Regions from separate parts of the Kitasatospora sp. NPDC093679 genome, predicted to be linked through region 2. Evidence: riboswitches for the same ligand, from Rfam matches in the RefSeq annotation. Region 2 holds a riboswitch; each other region holds the start of a gene.

Region 1 (5,324 bases), on a different contig from region 2:
CGCTCATCGACGACATGTTCGTCTCGATGTACGCCGCCGACGGGGTCGGCCTGGCCGCGAACCAGATCGGCGTCGACCTCAAGGTCTTCGTCTACGACTGCCCGGACGACGAGGGCGTGCGCCACGTCGGCCACGTCGTCAACCCGGTGCTGGAGGAGCTGCCGGCCGGCCGCCGCGCGCTGGACGACTCGCCGGAGGGCTGCCTCTCCGTGCCGACCGCGTACATGGAACTGGCCCGCCCCGACTTCGCCGCGGTGACCGGCCAGGACAAGGACGGCAACCCCGTCCGGGTCGAGGGCACCGGCTTTTTCGCCCGCTGCCTGCAGCACGAGACCGACCACCTGTACGGCTACCTGTACATCGACCGGCTCTCCAAGCGGGACCGCAAGGACGCCCTGCGCCAGATGTCCGAGGGCACCCCCAAGTACGCCACCGTCCCCAACGACTGACGGTACGGCGGAACACGCGGCGAAGGGCCGCACCCGGATCCCGGGTGCGGCCCTTCGCCGGTTTCGGCGCCGTGCGGCCCGGAGGCGGCCCGGAAGCGGCCTAGAAGTCGTCGTCGAAGGAGACCGAGCCCTCGACGGCGACCTGGTAGGCGGAGACCCGGCGCTCGAAGAAGTTGGTCAGCTCCTGGACGTTCTGCAGCTCCATGAACCCGAAGGGGTTGGTGGAGCCGTAGCGGATCGGCAGGCCGAGACGGGCCAGGCGCTGGTCGGCGACGGCCTCCAGGTACTGGCGCATCGACTCGGTGTTCATGCCGGGCAGGCCCTCGCCGCAGAGGTCGCGGGCGAACTGGAGCTCGGCCTCGACGGCCTCCTCCAGCATCTCGGTGACCTGCTTGGCCATCTGCTCGTCGAAGAGGTCCGGCTCCTCCTCGCGGACGGTGTCCACGACGGAGAACGCGAAGTCCATGTGCATGGACTCGTCGCGGAACACCCAGTTGGTGCCGGTGGCCAGGCCGTGCAGCAGGCCGCGGCTGCGGAACCAGTACACGTACGCGAAGGCGCCGTAGAAGAACAGGCCCTCGACGCAGGCCGCGAAGCAGATCAGGTTCAGGAGGAACGCGCGGCGGTCCTCCTTGGTCTGCAGCGAGTCGATGTGGTCGACCGCGTTCATGTACTTGAAGCAGAACTGCGCCTTCTGGTGGATGGAGGGGATGTTCTCCACCGCCGCGAAGGCCGCCGCGCGGTCGTCCGGGTCGGGCAGGTAGGTGTCGAGCAGCGTCAGGTAAAACTGGACGTGCACGGCCTCCTCGAACAGCTGCCGGGACAGGTAGAGCCGGGCCTCGGGGGAGTTGATGTGCTTGTAGAGGCTCAGCACCACGTTGTTGGCGACGATCGAGTCACCGGTCGCGAAGAAGGCGACCAGCCGGCCGATCATGTGCCGCTCGCCCTCGCTCAGCTTGGCGAGGTCGGCGACGTCGGAGTGCAGGTCCACCTCCTCCACCGTCCAGGTGTTCTTGATGGCGTCGCGGTACCGGTCGTAGAACGACGGGTAGCGCATCGGGCGCAGCGTCAGCTCGAAGCCCGGGTCGAGCAGCATCTTCTGACGGTCTTCGGTGCTCACTGGCAGGCCTCGCAGGACTCGGGGTTCTCCAGGGAGCAGGCGATGGCGTCCTGCTCGGCCTGGCTCATGGTCGGCGCGGGCACCGGCACGGCGGCGCGGGCGCCCGTGGCGGCCTGCGCGATCCGGGTGGCCGGGCGCGACCGCAGGTAGTACGTGGTCTTCAGGCCGACCTTCCAGGCGTACGCGTACATCGAGCTGAGCTTGCCGATGGTCGGCGCCGCCATGAAGAGGTTCAGCGACTGGCTCTGGTCGATGTACGGCATGCGGGCCGCGGCCAGGTCGATCAGCGCGCGCTGGGGCAGCTCCCACGCCGTGCGGTACAGCGAACGGACCTCGGCGGGCAGCCAGTTGAGGTCCTGCACCGAGCCGTTGGTCTCGCGCAGCGCGTCCCGGGTCTGCTGGTCCCAGACGCCGAGCTCCTTGAGCTCGCGCACCAGGTACGGGTTGACCTGGAGGAACTCGCCGGAGAGCGTCTCGCGCTTGAACAGGTTGGACACCTGCGGCTCGATGCACTCGTACACGCCGGCGATGGAGGCGATGGTGGCGGTCGGCGCGATCGCCAGCAGCAGCGAGTTGCGCAGGCCGGTCTCGGCGATCCGGGCGCGCAGCGCGTCCCAGCGCTCCGTCCACTGCGGGGCGGCGGCACCGAAGTGGTCGATGTGCAGCTCGCCGCGGGCCGCGCGGGTCTCGCCGTACGCCTCGTGGCGGCCGAACTGCTCGGCGAGGTCCGCGGAGCGCTCGTAGGCGGTGAGCATGATGCGCTCGGAGATCAGGGTGGAGAGGGTCTTCGCCTCGGCGGAGTCGAAGTCGATCCGCAGCTGGAAGAAGACGTCCTGCAGGCCCATCACGCCGAGGCCGACCGGCCGCCAGCGGGAGTTGGAGGTGCCCGCCTCGGTGGTCGGGTAGAAGTTGATGTCGATGACCCGGTCGAGGAAGGTCACCGCGGTGCGGACGGTGGCGTCCAGGCGCTCCCAGTCCATCGCGTTCAGCAGGTCGGCGGCGGTGGCGCCGGCGGCCACGTGGGCGCCCAGGTTCACCGAGCCGAGGTTGCAGACGGCCGTCTCGGAGTCGTCGGTGACCTCCAGGATCTCCGTGCACAGGTTGGAGGAGTGCACGGTGCGGCCGGGCAGCGCGGTCTGGTTGGCGGCCCGGTTGGAGGCGTCCTTGAAGGTCATCCAGCCGTTGCCGGTCTGCGCCAGGGTGCGCATCATGCGGGCGTACAGGGTCTGCGCCGGGATGGTGCGGACGGCCTTGCCGGCCTGCTCGGCCTTGCGGTAGGCCTCGTCGAAGTCGGCGCCCCACAGGTCGACCAGCTCGGGCACGTCGGCGGGGGAGAACAGCGACCAGTCCTCGTCGGCGTTCACCCGGCGCATGAACTCGTCCGGGATCCAGTGCGCCAGGTTGAGGTTGTGGGTGCGCCGGGCCTCCTCGCCGGTGTTGTCGCGGAGCTCCAGGAACTCCTCGATGTCGGCGTGCCAGGTCTCCAGGTAGACGCAGGCCGCGCCCTTGCGGCGGCCGCCCTGGTTGACCGCGGCGACCGAGGAGTCCAGGGTGCGCAGGAACGGCACGATGCCGTTCGACTGGCCGTTGGTGCCGCGGATCAGGCTGCCGCGGGAGCGGATCCGCGAGTAGGACAGGCCGATGCCGCCGGCGTGCTTGGACAGCCGGGCGATCTGCGCGTAGCGGTTGTAGATCGAGTCCAGGTTGTCCAGCGGCGAGTCCAGCAGGTAGCAGGACGACATCTGGGGGTGCTTGGTGCCGGAGTTGAACAGCGTCGGAGAGGACGTCAGGTACTCCAGACGGCTCATCAGTCGGTAGAGCTCGGCCACCTCGGCCACCGACTGCTCGGTGTCGCCGATCGCGAGGCCGGCCGCCACGCGCAGCAGGAAGTACTGCGGGGTCTCGACCACCTTGCGGGTGATCGGGTGGCGCAGCAGGTAGCGGGACTGCACGGTGCGCAGGCCGAAGTACTCGAAGCGGTCGTCGCCCTGCAGGTCGACCAGCGCGTCGAAGGCGGCCGCGTGCTTGGCCACGAAGGCCGCGGTGGTGTCGCCGATCAGGCCCTCGGCGTGGCCGACGGCGATCGAGGCGGCGAAGGTGACCGCGCCCTGGGAGACCGCCTCGTCGCGGATCTCCAGCGCCAGCAGGCGGGCCGCGAGCTTCGAGTACTGCGGGTCCTCGGCGATCATCGACGCGGCGGCCTCCACGGCCAGCCCGCGGAGCTCGGCGAAGTCCGAACCGGCGTGGCGGCCGCGCAGCGCGGCGGCGGCGACGTGGCCGGGGTCCACCTGGGGGAGGTCGGTGCTGCGGTCGGTGAGCAGCCGGAGCAGCGCGGCACCGGGGTCGGGCCGGTCGTTGTCGGCGGATCCCTGGGAGGGCAGGGTGACTGAGGCAGCGACGGTCAAGGCGCACTCTCTCCTGTGGCGGCAGCGGACGCTTCGGACACCCCCGGGCCGGGGGCCGGGGGCGCGTCCGGGCATGCGCGTGGCAGGGGGGACCGGCACCGCCCGACCGTGTCGGGGGTGCGCGTCGCCACCCGGCCCACCCGCGAGGCCCGGACGTACAGCTGTGCTTCATGGCATCTGCGGGGAAGCCGGTGGCACACCGTCGGCAGGCCCTCGGACTGCGCGGGCCCGGGCGTTCACGGGCCTGCTCACCGTTGCGGGGCAGTCCCGGACTTGCACCGGGTTCCCCTGCGTCGACAGCGAGAGTGAGCATACATGTTGTGGTGTCTCCCTGATGTACCCCCATATCTTGTGCACGCTGCGTGTCGCGTCCGTGGCTGCGACGGCCTCGCCGAACGGGCCGTGCACACTTCGGGCACACCCGACCCACTCGTCGCCCCCGCGCTCCGCTCACGGAACGGCCACCGCCGCGGGAGTGTTCGGGCCCGATGGCCTACGATCTCCAGTCATGAGTGACGGTACGGGGGTGCCGCCCGGTTCGACGGGTCGGCCCGGAGCCCAGGGGATCGGCGAATCTCGCGGAGCGAGGACCGCCGGCTCTGCAGCTGGACCCTTTCCGCCGTGACCAAGTCCCTTTCCGCCGCGGCGAGGCGGCCGCTGTGCCGCCGGTCCTGGCTTCGGTGCGGTGTCGGGCTCACCCTGACCGCCTGCCCCTGCAACTCGCCGATGGCTCCGGGGCGGTTCGAGGGCGGCTCGGCCGGGTGATGCCGTGGGCATCGGCATCGGCATCGGCATCGGCTCGGCACCGTCGCCGGCGGGTGCTTCCGCCCGGCCCGTCGAGTTCACGTGCGGGTGCGGTGCGGGTGCGGGTGTCGGTGTGGTCGGGCTCCGGTCGAACGAATCGTTCGGGGCGAGTCACGTCAGAACGTCAGGGCATAGACCATCAGGTCGATACCGGGCATCGGGGCCCAGTCGCGCTCGGGGGCGCGGCGGAAACCGAGCCGTTCGTACACCCGGTGGGCGTCCGTCATGTCCGGGCGGGTGGAGAAGGCCATGCCGGTCAGGCCGAGTTCGCGGCTGCGGTCCATCGCGGCCCTGACGAGGGCCGAGCCGACTCCGCGGCCGCGGGCGGCCCGGGCGACCGCCAGCATCCGGATCTCGCCCTCGTCCGGCTGCGAGATGTCGGCCCAGGCCGTACCGCCGACCGCGAAGGTCACGCAGCCGAGCACATGCTCGTCCCGGCCGTCGACGGCGACGAGGAGCTCGGCCTCCTCGCTGCGGCGGCGGGTGTCGCGGAGGAGTCCGGCGTACGGCCCTTCGGCCAGGCTGTAGCCGTCACCGACGTAGACC
Region 2 (5,324 bases):
CTCCTACATCCGCATCGGCAACGGCTGGTGGACGGTTCCGGTCGTGCTCGGCTGGGGCACGGTCAGCGACGTGCTCGTCCGCGGCTCCTGGCAGGCGCCGGTCGGCTCGTCGGTGTGCCGGTCCGGCTCCACGACGCACTGGCACTGCGGCACCGTCCTCGGCCTCAACGAGACGGTCAACTACAGCCAGGGCGCGGTCTACCAGCTGACCCGCACCAGCGTGTGCGCCGAACCCGGCGACTCCGGCGGCTCGTTCGTCACCGGCGACCAGGCCCAGGGCGTCACCTCGGGCGGCTGGGGCAACTGCTCCTCCGGCGGCCAGACCTGGTTCCAGCCGGTCAACGAGATCCTCTCCCGCTACGGCCTGACCCTGGTCACCGCCTGACGCACCGCCGCCCCGCACCGCTCCACGGCCGGGCGCCCGCACCGTGCAGGGTGCGGGCGCCCGGCCCGCCGGCCTCCGCGGGCGGGTCTCACCCGCCGCGGGAGGCCCAGAAGAGCCGGATCTCGTCGAGCCGGTCCAGCAGTTCCTCCTCGCGCTCCTCGAAGGCGGCCTCGTCGATGCGCCCGGCGAGCAGGTCCCGTTCGAGCGCCTTGAGCTCCTCCTCGACGGGCGCCGGGTCGTAGAAGGTCTGCTCGGCGGCCTCCGCGACCCGCTCGGCGACCCACACCACGCCGCGCACGGGTGCGAGCGGCAGGGTGAGCAGACCGGTCAGCAGACCCATGGCCCGCCCCCTACTGGACGAAGCTGTAGGGCGGGAGCGGCCCGTGCACCCGCAGGGTGCAGTCCTCGCCCCAGCGCCCGGCCAGCTCCGCGGCCGCGGCCCGGAACCCGTCCTGCCGGTCCGCCTCGACCAGGAAGGAGCCGCTGACGAAGTCGTTCCCGGCGGGTTCGTTCTCCCGCGTCTCGCGCGCCAGCGGGCTCAGTTCGTCGAGGAGTTCGGCGGCGGCGGCGCGGTTGCGCTGCTGGATCCCGTCGGCCACCAGCTCGCCCAGCCTGATCTTCGGTGCGGGGTCGGGGCTCCGCCGGGTCTCCTCGTTCAGCCGCCGGGCCTCGGCGGAGTCCCGGAGGATCCGCCGGAGCAGGGCGTCCTCGTCGAAGGAGGCCTTGACGAGGTACTCGGCGCAGCCGTCCAGGGCGGACAGGCGTTCCCGGTAGGCGTCGACCTGCTGGTCGAGGACGCCGATGACCTCCTGGTCGTCGGCCGCGACGGCGCCGAACCGCAGGGGCAGGACGGGGCCTTCGGACATCAGGCGTTCGAGCACCTCCTGGTGGGCCACGAGGTCGCGCCGGCGTGCCCGGAGTCCTTCGGGTGCGTGGCTGACCACGGCCTTCAGGCCGGACCCGGTGAGGGCGCGCAGTTCTTCGGGCGGGGAGCCGACGCCGGTCAGCTTGCGCAGCCGCGCGGGGTGACTGTCGGCGGTGATCGCGTACACGTAGACGGACATGGCTCACTCCTCCCTCGACCGGGTGGCCCGCCGGGCGCGCGGTCTCTCGCGCCTCTCGCGCGGTTCGGGCTCCTCGTCCCCGCCCTGGAGCTTCTCGCGGACGGTGTCGGTGACCGCTTCGACGGCACCGGTGATCGCGCCCTTGCTCTTGCCGCGGGATCCGCCCTCGCTGATCTCGCCGACCAGGTCCGGCAGTTTGGCGGGGGCCTTGCGGCCCGATTCCAGGTCCAGCCGGTTGCAGGCCTCGGCGAAGCGCAGGTAGGTGTCCACGCTGGCGACGACCACCCGGGCGTCGATCTTCAGGATCTCGATGCCGACCAGGGAGACCCGGACGAACACGTCGATGACCAGTCCCCGGTCCAGGATCAGTTCGACGACGTCGTACAGCGTGCCGGTGCTCGCGCCTCCGGTGGTCACACTGCCTCCGCCGCTCTGCGGCACCACGGTCACGGCGCCTCCTCTCGTCGGCCGCGTGCTGTACCGCGGCTCCTGTTCGGTCCGTCGTCGCTGCCGGAACTACCCCCGGCGCCGGTCGACCTCGGCCCGCGTGTAGCGGCGGGTCCGCTCGTAGCCGACCAGCTCCCCGTCCTCGTCCAGCTGCACCCGGTAGCTCGCCAGGACGCTGCTGGTCTCCGGGATCCGCTCGACCTCGACCACTTCCACCTCGGCCTGCCAGCCCTCCTCCGTGCGGCGCAGTCCGGAGACGGACTCCGGCGACCTTCCGAGGAGTTCGGCCAGTTGCGAGGCCGCGGTGCGCATCGCCTGCGCGGCGGACACCCGGCGTCCGCCCGTCCGGGCGGGTCGGGCGTCGCCGTCGTCGGCGGCTCGCGCGGAGCCGTCGGTGCGGCCGGTACGCCGGCGCGGTGGCTCGGTGTCTCGGGCTTCGCGGGGCATGGTCCTGTCCCTCCGTTGCCGTGGGTCAAACGGCGCATACCCGTCTCAATCACTTCAAACAGGTCATTCCGCCCACGGCCCGGCTCCGGTGCCGACGGCCGCGCCGGCGGCGACGGTCCGCGGAGGGCCGGATGCGCACGGTCACGGCGGCAGCGCCCGGGCCCGTCCGGCCCGTCCCCCGAAACGGCCGTCGGGAAGCTCCAGCCGCGCCGGTACAGCCCGTCCCGGGCCGACGACGGCGAGCACCGCCGGTTCTCGGTCGAGCGGGTGCGCGGTGCGGCCGGCGACCTCGACGGCGAGACGTCCACGCCGCTGGAGGACGCCGGACGGCCGGTGGTGTTCGCCGGCGCGGGCACCGGGATCGCCTCCGGGGCGGGGATGCTCTCGCACCCGGTCGCGGCCGAGTCCGGACTGCAGGCCGGCCCGACCGAGGGCCGACCTGACGCGACGGCCGACCCGGGCCGACGTTTACGGTGGCCACGCCGCGGTATACGCGCTGGTCAGCAGGCAGGGCCCGGACCACGGTGCCGGTCCCGGCCGGGAGGCGGACCGGCTCCAGGCATCTCCCCGGACCGCCTCCCCCACACGGCCCGCCGCACATCCAAGGAGGCCACCGTGATCATCCTCGGCGTCATTCTGCTCATCATCGGCTTCGCCACCGGCATCGGGTTCCTGTGGACCATCGGCATCATCCTCGCCCTCATCGGCCTCGTCCTGTGGGTCGCCGGCCTCACCGGCCACGCCGCCGGCGGCCGCCGTCACTACTACTGATCCGGTCACGGCCGGCTCACCGGCGGCGCCGCGGACCCCCTCCGCAGCGCCGCCGCCGTGTCCGCCCCGGAGCGTCCACCCCCGGGGAGGGCGGCCGAGCGGCGGACCGCGCTCCGGACGGGCGAGTTGAGTGGCCGTCCGGAGCGCCACCGCGTGGTGCGACCAACATCACGCGATCGACGCGCGCCGGCCGCAGGGCCCGCGGAACCGGCACCGCGGGCATACGAACCGGCTCCCGGTCCGCTCCGTGCTTCGCGCGCCCCCGCAACAAGCCTTGGCCCCGCCCGTCGGAGGCGGTACCTTCTCGGGCGACAACTGAAATCGACGGTGCGTGGAAGTCCGGTGAGATGCCGGCACGGTCGCGCCACTGTGAATCGGACCCCGCAGCCTGCCGGGACCGAAAGTCAGACCCGCCTCCGTCGCTCGTGCTCCACCGAACGGGACGCGTGTTCCCAAAGGAGGTCGGCCATGGCTCACCCCATCGCCCCCGCCGCTGCGCCGGCGATCACCCCCATCTCGCTGAAGACCATCCTGCCGTGGGCGGTGTTCTTCACCGTCCTCATGCTGGCCCTCGTCTACTTCGTCGGCGCCGAGCAGGGCGCGACGTCCCTCATCTCCGGCGAGGACGTGCACGAGTGGGTGCACGACGGCCGGCACCTGCTCGGCTTCCCCTGCCACTGACGGGGGCCGCGTGAACTCCGCAATCGTCAGGGGCCTCCTGGTCCGCGGCATGCTGGCCGGGCTCGCGTCCGGCCTGCTCGCCCTCGTCGTCGCCTACTTCCTCGGTGAACCGCGCATCGACGCGGCCATCGCGTACGAGGAGTCGCACTCCCACGAGCACGAGATGGAGATCGTCAGCCGGTCCCTGCAGTCCACTGCGGGCCTGGCCACCGGTGTCCTGGTGTTCGGGGTGGCGCTCGGCGGCATCGCCGCCCTCGCCTACTGCTTCGCCCTCGGCCGCGTCGGCCGCTTCACGCCGCGCGCCACCGCGGCCCTGCTGTCGGCCGCGGCGCTCGTCGCGGTCTACGTGGTGCCGTTCCTCAAGTACCCGGCCAACCCGCCGTCGGTGGGCGACCCGGAGACCATCGGCAAGCGCACCACGCTGTACTTCCTGATGACGGCCCTCAGCGTGCTGCTGGCCGTCGCCGCGGTGATCGTCGGCAAGCGCCTCGCCCCGGCCCTCGGCAACTGGTACGCCACCGTGGTGGCCGTCGCCTGCTTCGCCGTCGCGGTCGGGCTCGCGTACGCGTTCCTGCCCGCGGTCAACGAGGTCCCGGAGGACTTCTCGGCCACGCTGCTCTGGCAGTTCCGCGTCGCGGCGCTCGCCGTTCAGCTGACGCTGTGGACGTCCTTCGCCCTGGTCTTCGGCCACCTGGCCGAGCGGCTGGTCGACCCGAAGCCCGCCACCGCGACCCCGGCCGCGGGCACCTCGCCGGAGGCGGCCCCCGCGGCCTGACGTCCGACCGGCACGGCAGCACGGCACCACCACCGACGGCCGGTGGGAGCGACCCCGCGTCGCCCCCACCGGCCGTCGGCCGTGCCGGCCGGGCCGTGTCGACCGGCCCGGGCGCCGTCCGCGGGCCGGCCCGGCTCGGATCAGCCGGGGTTGACGATGACGGACACGCCCCAGCCGATCGCCGCGAGGACGACGGCGAAGCACAGAACGGCGACCGCGACGTGGAGCGGACGGGCGGCCGGGGCCCGGCCGGGATGGTCGCCCTCCCCCGCCGGGGGGTTGAGGACGCGTACGCCGACGGCGAAGAGTGCGGGGAGCCCGGCTCCGGCGAGCAGCCCCACCACGACGATCTTCCAGAGCGCGTTCAGGTTGATCCAGGAGTCCATGCGGCTCACCTCGCCTGCGGGGGATGCGGGACGGCTCGGGGCGGGTCAGACACGTCCTGGGAGCCGTCTTCGAAGGGCGCTCGGGTGGTCGGTTCAGGGGCGCGCGTGGGGACACCTGTGCGGCATCCGTACGCCTTTGACGACACGTCCTAGTCCGTCCATGCGGCGTTGACGTTCTCCGGGGTCACGGCCGGGCGCCGGGAGGCGACGTAGAAGGCGACCGAGGCCAGCACCAGCACCGCGAAGACGACGCCCACGCCGGCGGTGCCGCCGATCCCGTTCGCGACCCAGTAGGCGAGGGCGCCGACCACGGCCGCGGCCGGAAGGGTGATCAGCCAGGCCGCCACCATGCGGTGGGCGATGTGCCA
Region 3 (5,324 bases), on a different contig from region 2:
CGAGGGTGAGCCGGACGGGCACCTCGCCGTCGTTGCGGTAGCCGTGCGCGGCGGCCGCCTCGTAGGAGGCGGTGGAGCCGGCCGGCACCAGGTGGTCGCGGCCGTCCAGGGTGAGGGTGAGTTCGCCCTCCTCGACCCGGGCGATCTCCACGGTGCCCGTGGGGTGCGGGTCCGAGCCGTGCCCCTCCCCCGGCAGGATCAGCCACTGCCAGAGCTCCAGCGGGCCGGGCGCCTCGATGCCGTTGAGCAGCACCCCGGTGCCGCCCTTGGCGCCCGACCAGAGCTGGACGGCCTCGTCGTCGGGGACGATCCGCACGGTGGAGGTCTCGTCGTAGTCGAGCAGCCGGGCGATCGAGGCGCCGAGCGCGTCGGCGAGCCGGACGACGGTGCCCACGCTCGGATTGGTCCTCCCCTGCTCGATCTGCACGATCATGCCGCGGCTCACCCCGGAGCGGGCCGCGAGTGCGTCGAGGGTGTGGCCGCGGTCGGCGCGCAGCCGCTTGAGGTTGCGCGCCAGGGCCTGGGTGATCAGATCGGGGTCGGGCATACCAGTCCAATGAATTGATTCGTCCGGTTCACTCTGTTGACCTAAGCTGCTGGGACACCGAGCGTCCACCCGACCGTACTCCGGAGTCCACTGTGCTGTCCCAGCTCCTCGCCCTCGCCGCCAGCCTGCTGTGGGGCATGGCCGACTACGGCGGCGGCTCGCTCACCCGCCGGCTGTCCGCGCTGACCGTGGTGGTCGCCTCGCAGGCCGCCGCGGCCGTCCTGCTCGTCCTGGCCCTCCTCGCCGTCGGCGGCGCGGGCGCGGCCTCCGCCGGCCTCTGGTACGCGGTGGCGGCGGGGGTGATCGGGCCGTTCGCCCTCCTCGCCTTCTACCGCGCCCTCGCGCTCGGGCCCATGGGGGTGGTCTCGCCGCTGGCGACCGTCGGCGTCGCGGTGCCGGTCGGGCTCGGGCTGCTGCTCGGGGAGCGCCCCGGCCCGGCGCAGGCCGCCGGCATCGCGGTCGCCGTGCTCGGCGTCGCCCTGGCCGGCGGTCCGCGTCGCGGCGGCGGCACGGTCGGCCTGCGGGTGCTGGTGCTGACGCTGACGGCGGCCCTCGGCATGGGCACGGTGATGGCCCTGGTCGCCCGGGCCTCCGACGGCGGCGGGCTGCTGCTCGTGCTGTGCGTGCAGCGGCTCTGCAACGTGGCGGTCGGCGGCGGCGTCCTGCTGGCCGGGCGCCGTGGGCGGGAGCCCGGTGCACCGGGGGCGCTGCGGCGGAGCCTGCCCGCACTGACCGCGGTCGGGGTGGCCGACGTCGCCGCGAACGCCGCCTTCGCCGCCGCCTCGCACCGCGGGTCGGTGGCCGTCGCCGCGGTGCTGGCCTCGCTCTACCCCGTGGTCACCGCCCTGATGGCCCGGGGGCTGCTCAAGGAGCGGCTGCGGCGCGTCCAACTGCTCGGCGCGGGCCTCGCGGTGGCGGGCACGCTGCTGCTGGCGGCGGGCTGACACCCCGTCCGCCGATCGGCGCGGTCGCCCGCGGGCCATCTCAGCCCGCCCCACCGGGCGTCCAGCGCTGCTCGACCCGGGCGATCCGCCAGTAGCCGATCGCCGCCGCCCACACCACCACGAACAGGCCGACGATGACGAAGCCGACGTTGTCCAGGCTGAGTCCGGCGATCCAGCCGCTCACCGGGTCGGTCAGGCCGAGCTTGTCGTGCAGCACCGCGACGAGCTCGATCGTGCCGATGACGAAGGCCACCGCGATCGACAGGCCGGTGATGGCGAGGTTGTAGAACACCTTGCGGACGGGGTTGGAGAACGCCCACTGGTAGGCGAAGTTCATGAACGTGCCGTCGAGGGTGTCGAACAGGCTCATCCCGGCGGCGAACAGCAGCGGCAGGCAGACGATCGCGTACCAGGGCAGGCCCGCCGCGGCGCCCGAGCCGGCCATCACCATCAGCGTCACCTCGGTGGCGGTGTCGAAGCCGAGGCCCAGCACCATGCCGACCGGGAACATCTGGCCGGGGCGGGAGATCGAGCGGGTGGCGCGGCGCAGGACACGGTTCATCAGGCCGCGCGAGTCGAGCTGCCGTTCGAGCTCCGCCTCGTCGAAGGTGCCGGCCCGCATCGCCCGGAAGACCCGCAGGATGCCGAGCAGGGCCGCCAGGTTGAGCGCGGCGATCAGGTAGAGGAAGGCGCCGGAGGCGGTGGTGCCGATGGTGCCGAGCACCTGGTGGGTGGTCGAGCCGTCGTCCATCAGCACCCCGGCCAGCTGGGCGCCGCCCGCGACCAGGGCGGCCATCAGCACCACCATCGACGAGTGGCCGAGGGCGAACCAGAAGCCCACCGAGACCGGTCTCCGGCCGTCGGCCATCAGCTTGCGGGTGGTGTTGTCGATCACCGCGATGTGGTCGGCGTCGAAGGCGTGCCGCATGCCCAGGGTGTAGGCGGTGATGCCGAGTCCGGCGCCGAAGACCTGGGTGCCGACCTCGTAGCGCTCCGGCACCACCAGCAGGAAGAGCGTGCCGAAGGCGGCCACGTGCATCGCCAGGATGACCGCCAGCAGGCCGGCCGTGCGGAGGGTGTCCTCCCGGCGCCAGCGGAAGGCGGGCAGGCCGGGGGCGGTCGGCGGCGCGGCCGTACCGGTTGCGGGCAGGGTCATCTGCGGTTCACGCTCCAACACCTCGTGGAATGACGTCGTGAGGTGCCGTGGCCGGTCTCCTGGCTCACGGGGAGGTTCTGACGGTGCCCGTACCCGGCCTTCCCGGGCGCGCCTGCGCCCAGTGACCCGCGAGGGGTACGGATTGACTCCCCGTTCACAGTGGCGAGGGCCGCTCCGGACTCGGACCCCGAGGTCCTGCACCGGTCTTCCCGAACACCACGGCTGCTCCACCGTAGGGGTGACGGACCGACAGCTGCAAGCCTGCACAACCGCGCAGGTGTCGTAGATCACGGCCGGTCGGCCTGCGAGAATGCCGCCATGCACCTCCTCCCCGCCGATCGCGCAGGCCACCGCACCATCGACGGGCACCGGGTCTGCGAGGCGATCGCCGGGATCGGCGACACCGGGCGGGTCCGGGCCTGGGCGGAGCTGTTCGGCCTGCTCGCCGACCCGGGGCGGCTGGCGCTGCTGCTCGCCCTGCACACCACCGGGCCGCTGGCCGTCACCGACCTGGCGCTGGCCACCGGGATGCGCGATCCGGCGGTCTCCCAGGCGCTGCGGCTGCTGCGCGCCGCGGGCGTGGTCGAGGGCGAGCGGGACGGCCGGGTGGTGCGCTACCGGCTGACCGACACCGCGGTGGCCGAGGTGCTGGAGCACGGGGTGCTGGGGCGCGCCGACTGAGCGCCCGCTCGGAACGACCGCCGCACGGCACGACCGCCGCACGGCACGAACCGCTGCACGGCACGGACCCCTGCACGGCACGGACCCCTGCACGGAATGAGGGCTTCCTGACGGTTTGTCAGCGGGACGGGGGGTCAGCTTCAGCCAAGTTTTCTTGTCATGTCACCTCGAAGCCGTTCCGGTGCCCCATGCTTCCGGAGGCGGTCCGTCCGGCCCGCCGTCCCCAGGCTCCTGACGAGGAGACACCCGTGAAGCTTCGCCGTACGTTCGCCGTGGGGCTGCTGGCCGCGGCCGCCACCCTGCTCCCCGCGCACCAGTCCGGCGCCGCCACCGGCGGCGGCCTGCCGTTCGGTTCGGCCACCGCCGTCGGGATCCACAACACCTACGACCCGGCCGCCTTCCCCTTCCTCGCGCAGAGCCTGGACACCGGCACCGGCATGATCGAGCTCGACGCGTGGACGGACACCGTCACCAAGGAGTGGAAGGTCAGCCACTCCAACCCGCTCGGCAACGCCAACAACTGCACCGCCGCCACCGGCCCGGCGACGCTGTACAGCGGCGGCACCAACAAGAACCTCGAGTACTGCCTCGACGACCTGCGGATCTGGCTCGCCGCCCACCCGTCCAGCGGCCCGCTCGTCGTCAAGCTGGAGCTCAAGGGCGGGTTCGCCGCCAACCGCGGCATGGGCCCGGCCCAACTGGACGCCCTGATAGCCGCCCACCTCGGCAGCGCCGTCTTCCGCCCCGCCGACCTGCTCGCCAAGCCCGGCGGCGGCAGCTACCCGAACCTCGACGAGGCCGCGAAGGCCGGCAACTGGCCCACCCGCGACGCCCTCGCCGGCCGGGTCCTGGTGGACGTCATCCCCGGCACCGTCGAGGAGGGGAACCCCTTCGACACCCTGCACACCGACGTCGAGTACAGCCGCTACCTGCGCGACCTCGCGGCGGCCGGCAGGGCCGGTCAGGCCCAGGTCTTCCCGGTGGTGCACGGCGCCGTCTCCGGCGACCCGCGCAACGCCTACGGCGAGGCCAGCATCCGGCCCTGGTTCGTGGTCTTCGACGGTGACGCCTCGGCGTACGTCGGCGGCGTCGACACCGGCTGGTACGACGCCCGCCACTACCTGCTGGTCATGACCGACGCCCACAACGTGGCGCCCGCCATCAGCTCCACCGACCCCACGGCCGACCAGGCCCGGGCCCGGGTGACCCAGCTCGCGGCCGCCCACGCCAGCATCGTCTCCAGCGACTGGCGCAAGCTGCCCCAGGTGCAGTCCATGGTGCTGCCGCGCGGCTGACGGACCGTCGCCCTGCCCGGCCGACGGCCGGGCAGGGCCGCGCTCAGCGCCGCTGGCAGCCGGGGCACCAGAAGAGGTTGCGGGCCGCCAGCGACTCGGTGCGCACCGGTGTCCCGCAGACCAGGCAGGGCATGTCGGTGCGGCGGTAGACGTACACCTCGCCGCCGTGGTCGTCGACCCGCGGCGGCCGGCCCATCGCCTCCGGCGTGTGCTCCGGGCGGACGGTGTCGATCCGGCCCGCGCCGACGCCCGCGTGCATCAGGGCGACCAGGTCGGCCCAGATCGCGTCCCACTCCTCGCGGGTGATCCTGCGGCCCTCGCGGTGCGGGCTGATGCCGAGGCGGAAGAGCACCTCGGCGCGGTACACGTTGCCGACGCCGGCCAGCACCTTCTGGTCCATCAGCAGCGCGGCGACGGTGGTGGAGCTGCGGGCCATCCGCCGCCAGGCGGCGTCCGGATCGGCGTCGGGGCGCAGCGGGTCCGGCCCGAGCCGGGCGTGGACGGCCTCCTTCGCCGCGGGGTCGAGGAGTTCGCAGGTGTTGGGGCCGCGCAGGTCGGCCCAGCCCTCGTCGTTCGCCATCCGCAGCCGCACCTCGCCGACCGGCGCCGGAGCGCCGCCGCTGCCGAAGGTGAAGCCGCCGTACAGCCCGAGGTGGACGTGCAGCCAGTCCTCGCCGAAGCCGAGGAAGAGGTGCTTGCCG
Region 4 (5,324 bases), on a different contig from region 2:
TTTCCATGGCCGCCGTCACCCGGGCTCTGGCGCAGCCTCTGACTCGGTGCCCCGCTGCTCACCGGCTGCTGCAGCATCCCGGCGCGGCCGGGTGTCCTCGGCCGGGTGCCGGTCGTTGTACCGGGCGCCGCCCCGCCACCCCATCACGGGCGACATCCGGCTGCGCCCCGCGGTTCGGCGTCCGGCCCGCACCCGGGCGCCGCGGCTGCGGCAGTCGAATCCTCGGGGCGGCCGGCTGCGGAGACCGGCTGCCCCGCTGCGCTGCTGGTGCGTGCTGCATCGGCCCGGAGGCGCTGGCTGGACCGGCCCCCGGAGAGGGGCCGATCCAGCCGCGTACTCAGCCCGGCCGCGTTCTGCCGTGCGGGGATGCTGACGGTGCATCGGGGCAGACGAGTGGTTCCCGGGCAGGCCATCTCATGCGGCACCGTGCTCGCATCGCCGAGGTTGCCCACCGCCGGCCGGCCCGTAGCAGCCCTGTTCCCCTGGTAGCCAGGACGTCCGACCCGGTCCCGGCAGGCCGGGCGGTTGCGTGTTGCAGCGGCGACTCACCCGCCCCGCGGCCCGGCGGCCCGGGATACGACTGCTGTGGTCGCTGGCGCCGCACTGTCGCCGGCCCGAACGGCGAGGAGTAGTCCGCTCGGCCACCTGTGTCTGACAGGACCCCACCGGTCGGCAGCCCGTGCCCGATGAGGGCATCGGTCCGCTGCTCGGCCGCGGCACGGCGCTGCGGCTGGCTGCAGCCTGGGCTGCGCTCTGCCACCGGGTGGGGCAGGCCCTGGTCTTTCCTGGCGGGTCAGCAGCTCGTCTTCGCCGGCCTGCTGCTGGTCCTCACCCTGGTGCTGATGCCCCGCTACGGCCTTACCGGGGTGGGTGTCGCATGGTTGGCCACGGCCTGCGTCCTTGCGTTGGTCCTGGCCGTGACGGAGCCGCGCTGGCTGACCACCGGCATCGGCCCGCATCGGCCCTGACCCCCGTGTCCCGCCGGCGCTACGGGGAGCCGCCCCGCGGGGTCGGCGGGGCCTGTCGCGGACTGGTCCCGTTCGGGCAGTGCGTGTTCTGCGTGCCGCTGGTCACATTCTGTGTCCGGGCGGTTGAGGCGCGTGTGCGGGTGGCAGTAAGGTGCCGAGCGCCTCTGGCAGGGGAAGTCCGGTGAAAGTCCGGCGCTGACCCGCAACGGTAGGCCGTCGGCACGGTGTCGGCGGTGAGCCCGATTACCTGCCCGGGGTTTGTCCGGCTCTCATCCGTCGTGGTCTACGGGACGATGCCCAGAGGTTGTGCCTCGCCCTGCGGGCGGTGGCCGTGCTCTGCGGTGCGTCTCCACGAGACGCCCCAGGAGTTCACCTTGCGTACCTCGCTCCGGCCCGCTGCCGTTCTGCTCGTTGCCTCCGCCGTCGTGTTGCCCGCATTGACGGCCACCGCGGCTTCTGCGGGTGCCGCGCCCGCCGTGACGGATGCCTCGGCCGCTGCCGGTTGGGCGGGCCGTCAGCTGAAGGAGGGCAGTCGCGTCGAGGGTGACTGGGGTCCGGACTTCGGCCTGACTGCCGACGTGGTGCTCGCCCTGTCGGCCGCAGGGCAGGGCAAGGGGGAGGCGAAGGCAGCCACTGACTGGCTCGCCGCGAACGCGACCTCCTACCTGACCGGTGACACGCCCGGTGACATCTATGCCGGTTCGGCCGCCAAGCTCGCCCTGGTCGCCGAGGTCCAGCAGCGGGACCCGAAGAGCTTCGGCGGCCACGATCTGCTCGCCGAGCTTGCCGCGCGTCTCCAGCCCAGCGGCCGCTACACCGACCACGCCACCTTCGGTGGCCCGGACGTCTCGGACTTCTCCAACACGTTCAGCCAGGCGTTCGCCCTGCTTGCCCTCGACCGCCAGGGCGCCGACGCCGTTCCGGCGAAGGCGATCGAGTTCCTGACCGGCAACCAGTGTGTCGACGGCGGCTTCCCGGTGGCCTACCCGGACAAGCCGGCCGACTGTGCCTCGGACGCGGACGGCACCGGCATCGTGGTGCAGGCGCTGCTGGCCGTCGGTCGCAGCGGGGAGGCCGCGAAGGCGCTGGACTGGCTGGAGAAGCGGCAGGCCGCGGACGGCGGCTTCGGCGGTTCCGGACCGACCGCCTCCTCCAACTCCAACTCGACCGCGCTCGCCGTCCAGGCCCTGCGGGCCGGCGGTCGCACCACGGCCGCGGACAAGGGCGTGTCCTGGCTGAAGTCCCGCCAGGTCGGCTGCGCCGGTAAGAGCAGCGACCGTGGCGCGATCGGCTACCAGAAGGCCGAGGTCGACGGCACCACGCTGCGCGCCACCGTCCAGGCCGTTCCCGCGCTCGCCGGGGTGTCGCTCGCGGCGGTCGACGGGCGCTTCGGCACGGCCGGTCTGCCGGCCCTCGAGTGCACTTCGCCCAGCCCGAGCGCGAGCGGGAGCCCGTCCGGTTCGCCGAGCGGCAGCGCCTCTGCCTCCTCCAGCTCGTCGGCTTCGGCCTCGGCTTCGGCGTCCGCATCGGTGTCGGGCTCGCCGACCGGCTCCGGCTCGCCCTCGGCGGCCGTGTCCGCGGTGGCGTCCGACTCGGCCGGCCCCGGGGGCACGGACACCGGCGGCACCCCGTCCTCGGGCGGCCTGGCCTCCACCGGTTTCGAGCTCATGCCGCCGGTCGTCGCCGCGATCGCCCTGCTGCTGCTCGGCGCGGCCGCCGTGCTGACGGCCCGCCGACTTCGCTCGGGCAGCCACCGGTGATCCGCCGCGGCGCCGCCGCCCTGGCCGCGACCGCGGCCGTGGGCGGCAGCCTGCTGCTGCCCCTGCCGGCGCGGGCGGCCGAGGGCTGCGACGGCGTGCTGGTCGTCGTCGAGACGAGAAGCGTCCCCGACCGCCCTGGTTACGGGAGCCGTACCGGCTGCTCGGATGCGCCGCGCAGCGGTATCCAGGCGTTGCAGCAGGCCGGGTTCTCGGTGAAGTTGGGCACCGGTCCGTACGCGGGCGGGTTCGTCTGCGCCCTCGACGGCGCGCCCAAGGCGGGCTGCGGGGCCGTCACCAAGGATCACTACTGGTCGTACTGGTACATGCTGCCGGGCACCTCCACCTGGGTGTACAGCCAGCTGGGCGCGGGCAACCGCGTCCCGCCCAGGGGCAGCATCGAGGGCTGGGTGTGGCAGGACGGCGGCGGCAGCGAGCCGCCGTCCCCGCGCAGCGCCAAGGACCCGGCGCGGCCGGCGACTCCGACGCCGCCTTCGGCCACCACCCGCCCTCCGTCCGGCGGCGGGGGTGGGGGAGCGACGTCCGCCCCACGCCCGACAGGTCCGGCCTCGGCCGATTCGGGAGACACTGCCGGCGGTGCGGTGGGCGGCGCTTCGCCGACTGGCGCGGGTCCGGCGGCCACTGCTGCATCGCCGTCCAACCCGCCCGGCGCCGAATCGGCAGTACCGTCGGCGCCCGCTTCCGGCCCCGCCAGCGCCGGGGCCGGCGCGTCCTCGAACACGTCGACCGCCGCACCGGGATCCAGTCGTGCCGACGCAGGGAAGCCGGCCGGTCACGGGGCCGGGGCGTGGCTGCCGGTGGCGCTCGGCACGGCCGCGGTGGCTGCACTCGCCGGGGCGGCAGCCTGGCGGCGCAGGCGCGCTCCTCGCGCGGGGGATCTGCCGTGAGTCTGCGGCGGGTGCTGCTGCCGCGTCAGCTGCACCCGTTCGCCTGGTGGCTGTGGGCGCTCGGGCTGGCCGCCGCGGCGGGCCGGACGACCAATGTGCTGCTGCTCGCGCTGCTCGCTGCGGTTGCCGGGTACGTGGTGTCGGCGCGCCGCACCGAGGCGCCGTGGGCCCGCGCGTACGGGGTGTTCCTGCGCCTGGGCATCACGGTGGTGCTGATCCGGGTGGTGTTCCAGTCGCTGCTGGTCGGCTCCGGCGGCACCACCGTGCTGCTCGACCTGCCGGAGATCCCGTTGCCCGGCTGGATGGCCGGGGTACGGCTCGGCGGACCGGTCACCGCGGAGGCGGCGTACGCGGCGCTCGACGACGGCGCCCGGCTCGCCGCCATGCTGCTCTGCTTCGGCGCGGCCAACGCCCTGGCGAGCCCGGCCCGGTTGCTGCGTGCCCTGCCGAGGGCGCTGCACGAACTCGGCGTCGCCGTCACCGTCGCACTCAGCGCCGCACCGCAACTGGTCACCGCCGTCGCCCGGGTGCGCCGGGCCCGGCGGCTGCGCGCCCTGCCCGTCAAGGGGCTCCGCGGCACCCTGTCGATCGTCGTCCCCGTCCTGGAGGAGGCGCTCGACCGGTCGCTGACCACCGCCGCCGCGCTGGACGCGCGCGGCTACGGCCGCCGGGCGGTCCTGCCGGCCGGCCGCCGGACCACCGTCCACCTGCTCACCCTCGGCGGTCTGCTCGGTGTCGTCGTCGGCCTGTACGCCGTGTTCGACTCCTCGACCGTGATCCCGGTGGGGCCGCTCGGCGAGGTGACCACCGGCAGCGCCGGGCCGGTCCTGCTCGCCGTGGGCCTGGCCGGCTGCCTGGCCGGGCTGCGCCTCGGCGGAACGGCCGTCCGGCACACCCGCTACCGCCCCGACCCGTGGGTGCTGCCGGAGTGGATCGCCGCCGGAAGCGGCGTCGGGGCGGCCGTTTGCTTCGTCCTGGCCGGCGGGCCGGACTCCGGTCTGGCACCCGACCCGTGGAGCCTGCAGCTGCCCGGCCTGCCGCCGCTCGCTGTCGCCGGTCTGGTGCTGGCGCTGCTGCCCGCCCATCTGACACCGCCACCGCCAGCGGCCGCGTACGGCTCCGCACCGGTCGCCTCCGCGGCGGGAAGCCCGTCCTCGGGCAAGCCCCTGCGGGACGTCCGACCTTCGGGTGCCGACCCTGAACCAGTCGACCCCGCCTTGAACGACCCTGTGAGGAAGCGCCCGTGAACGCCGTCCACTGGGAGCAGGTCACCTTCCACTACCCGCGCGCCGAGGAGCCCGTCCTCACCGGTGTCGACCTCGCCGTCCCGGAGGGCGAACTGGTCCTGGTGCTGGGGGAGACCGGCAGCGGCAAGTCCACCCTGCTGCGGACCGTGAACGGCGCCGTCCCGCACGCCACCGGCGGCACCCTGCACGGGCGTGTGCGCACCGCCGGCCGCGACACCGCGGACCACCCGCCGCGCGAACTCGCCGACACCGTCGGCGTGGTACCGCAGCGCCCGGCCGATGCGTTCGTCGCCGACACGGTCGAGGAGGAGATCGCCTATGGCCTGGAGTGCCTCGCGTACCGGCCCGAGGTGATGCGCCGCCGCGTGGAGGAGACCCTCGACCTGCTCGGCCTCGCCGACCTGCGGGCCCGCCCGCTCACCGCGCTCTCCGCCGGACAGCAGC

Evidence for each region. Region 2 has a riboswitch for cobalamin ahead of AB0O09_RS01220 (CbtB domain-containing protein). Riboswitches for the same ligand answer to the same signal wherever they lie in the genome.
Region 1: another riboswitch for cobalamin. It lies ahead of AB0O09_RS17180 (ribonucleoside-diphosphate reductase subunit alpha); the one in region 2 lies ahead of AB0O09_RS01220 (CbtB domain-containing protein).
Region 3: another riboswitch for cobalamin. It lies ahead of AB0O09_RS13430 (HoxN/HupN/NixA family nickel/cobalt transporter); the one in region 2 lies ahead of AB0O09_RS01220 (CbtB domain-containing protein).
Region 4: another riboswitch for cobalamin. It lies ahead of AB0O09_RS30730 (prenyltransferase/squalene oxidase repeat-containing protein); the one in region 2 lies ahead of AB0O09_RS01220 (CbtB domain-containing protein).

What each region holds. Positions count from the first base shown of each region.
Region 1 covers NZ_JBFBDW010000018.1:16,207-21,530, forward strand. The annotation lists gene def (peptide deformylase) at 1-449, shown strand, start outside; gene AB0O09_RS17175 (ribonucleotide-diphosphate reductase subunit beta) at 550-1,545, opposite strand; gene AB0O09_RS17180 (ribonucleoside-diphosphate reductase subunit alpha) at 1,566-3,950, opposite strand; cobalamin riboswitch at 4,161-4,304, opposite strand; gene AB0O09_RS17185 (GNAT family N-acetyltransferase) at 4,895-5,324, opposite strand, start outside.
Region 2 covers NZ_JBFBDW010000001.1:270,462-275,785, reverse strand. The annotation lists gene AB0O09_RS01250 (S1 family peptidase) at 1-385, shown strand, start outside; gene AB0O09_RS01245 (gas vesicle protein GvpG) at 474-725, opposite strand; gene AB0O09_RS01240 (GvpL/GvpF family gas vesicle protein) at 736-1,449, opposite strand; gene gvpJ (gas vesicle protein GvpJ) at 1,453-1,899, opposite strand; gene AB0O09_RS01230 (gas vesicle protein) at 1,966-2,343, opposite strand; gene AB0O09_RS01225 (DUF6131 family protein) at 2,959-3,114, shown strand; cobalamin riboswitch at 3,389-3,547, shown strand; gene AB0O09_RS01220 (CbtB domain-containing protein) at 3,583-3,795, shown strand; gene AB0O09_RS01215 (CbtA family protein) at 3,806-4,570, shown strand; gene AB0O09_RS01210 (hypothetical protein) at 4,711-4,956, opposite strand; gene AB0O09_RS01205 (inorganic phosphate transporter) at 5,106-5,324, opposite strand, start outside.
Region 3 covers NZ_JBFBDW010000012.1:130,710-136,033, forward strand. The annotation lists gene AB0O09_RS13420 (XRE family transcriptional regulator) at 1-547, opposite strand, end outside; gene AB0O09_RS13425 (DMT family transporter) at 643-1,491, shown strand; gene AB0O09_RS13430 (HoxN/HupN/NixA family nickel/cobalt transporter) at 1,532-2,647, opposite strand; cobalamin riboswitch at 2,679-2,883, opposite strand; gene AB0O09_RS13435 (metalloregulator ArsR/SmtB family transcription factor) at 2,966-3,328, shown strand; gene AB0O09_RS13440 (phosphatidylinositol-specific phospholipase C domain-containing protein) at 3,577-4,623, shown strand; gene AB0O09_RS13445 (DNA-formamidopyrimidine glycosylase family protein) at 4,667-5,324, opposite strand, start outside.
Region 4 covers NZ_JBFBDW010000051.1:28,119-33,442, reverse strand. The annotation lists gene AB0O09_RS30735 (hypothetical protein) at 687-968, shown strand; cobalamin riboswitch at 1,108-1,238, shown strand; gene AB0O09_RS30730 (prenyltransferase/squalene oxidase repeat-containing protein) at 1,445-2,728, shown strand; gene AB0O09_RS30725 (hypothetical protein) at 3,033-3,230, opposite strand; gene AB0O09_RS30720 (energy-coupling factor transporter transmembrane protein EcfT) at 3,630-4,880, shown strand; gene AB0O09_RS30715 (ATP-binding cassette domain-containing protein) at 4,877-5,324, shown strand, end outside.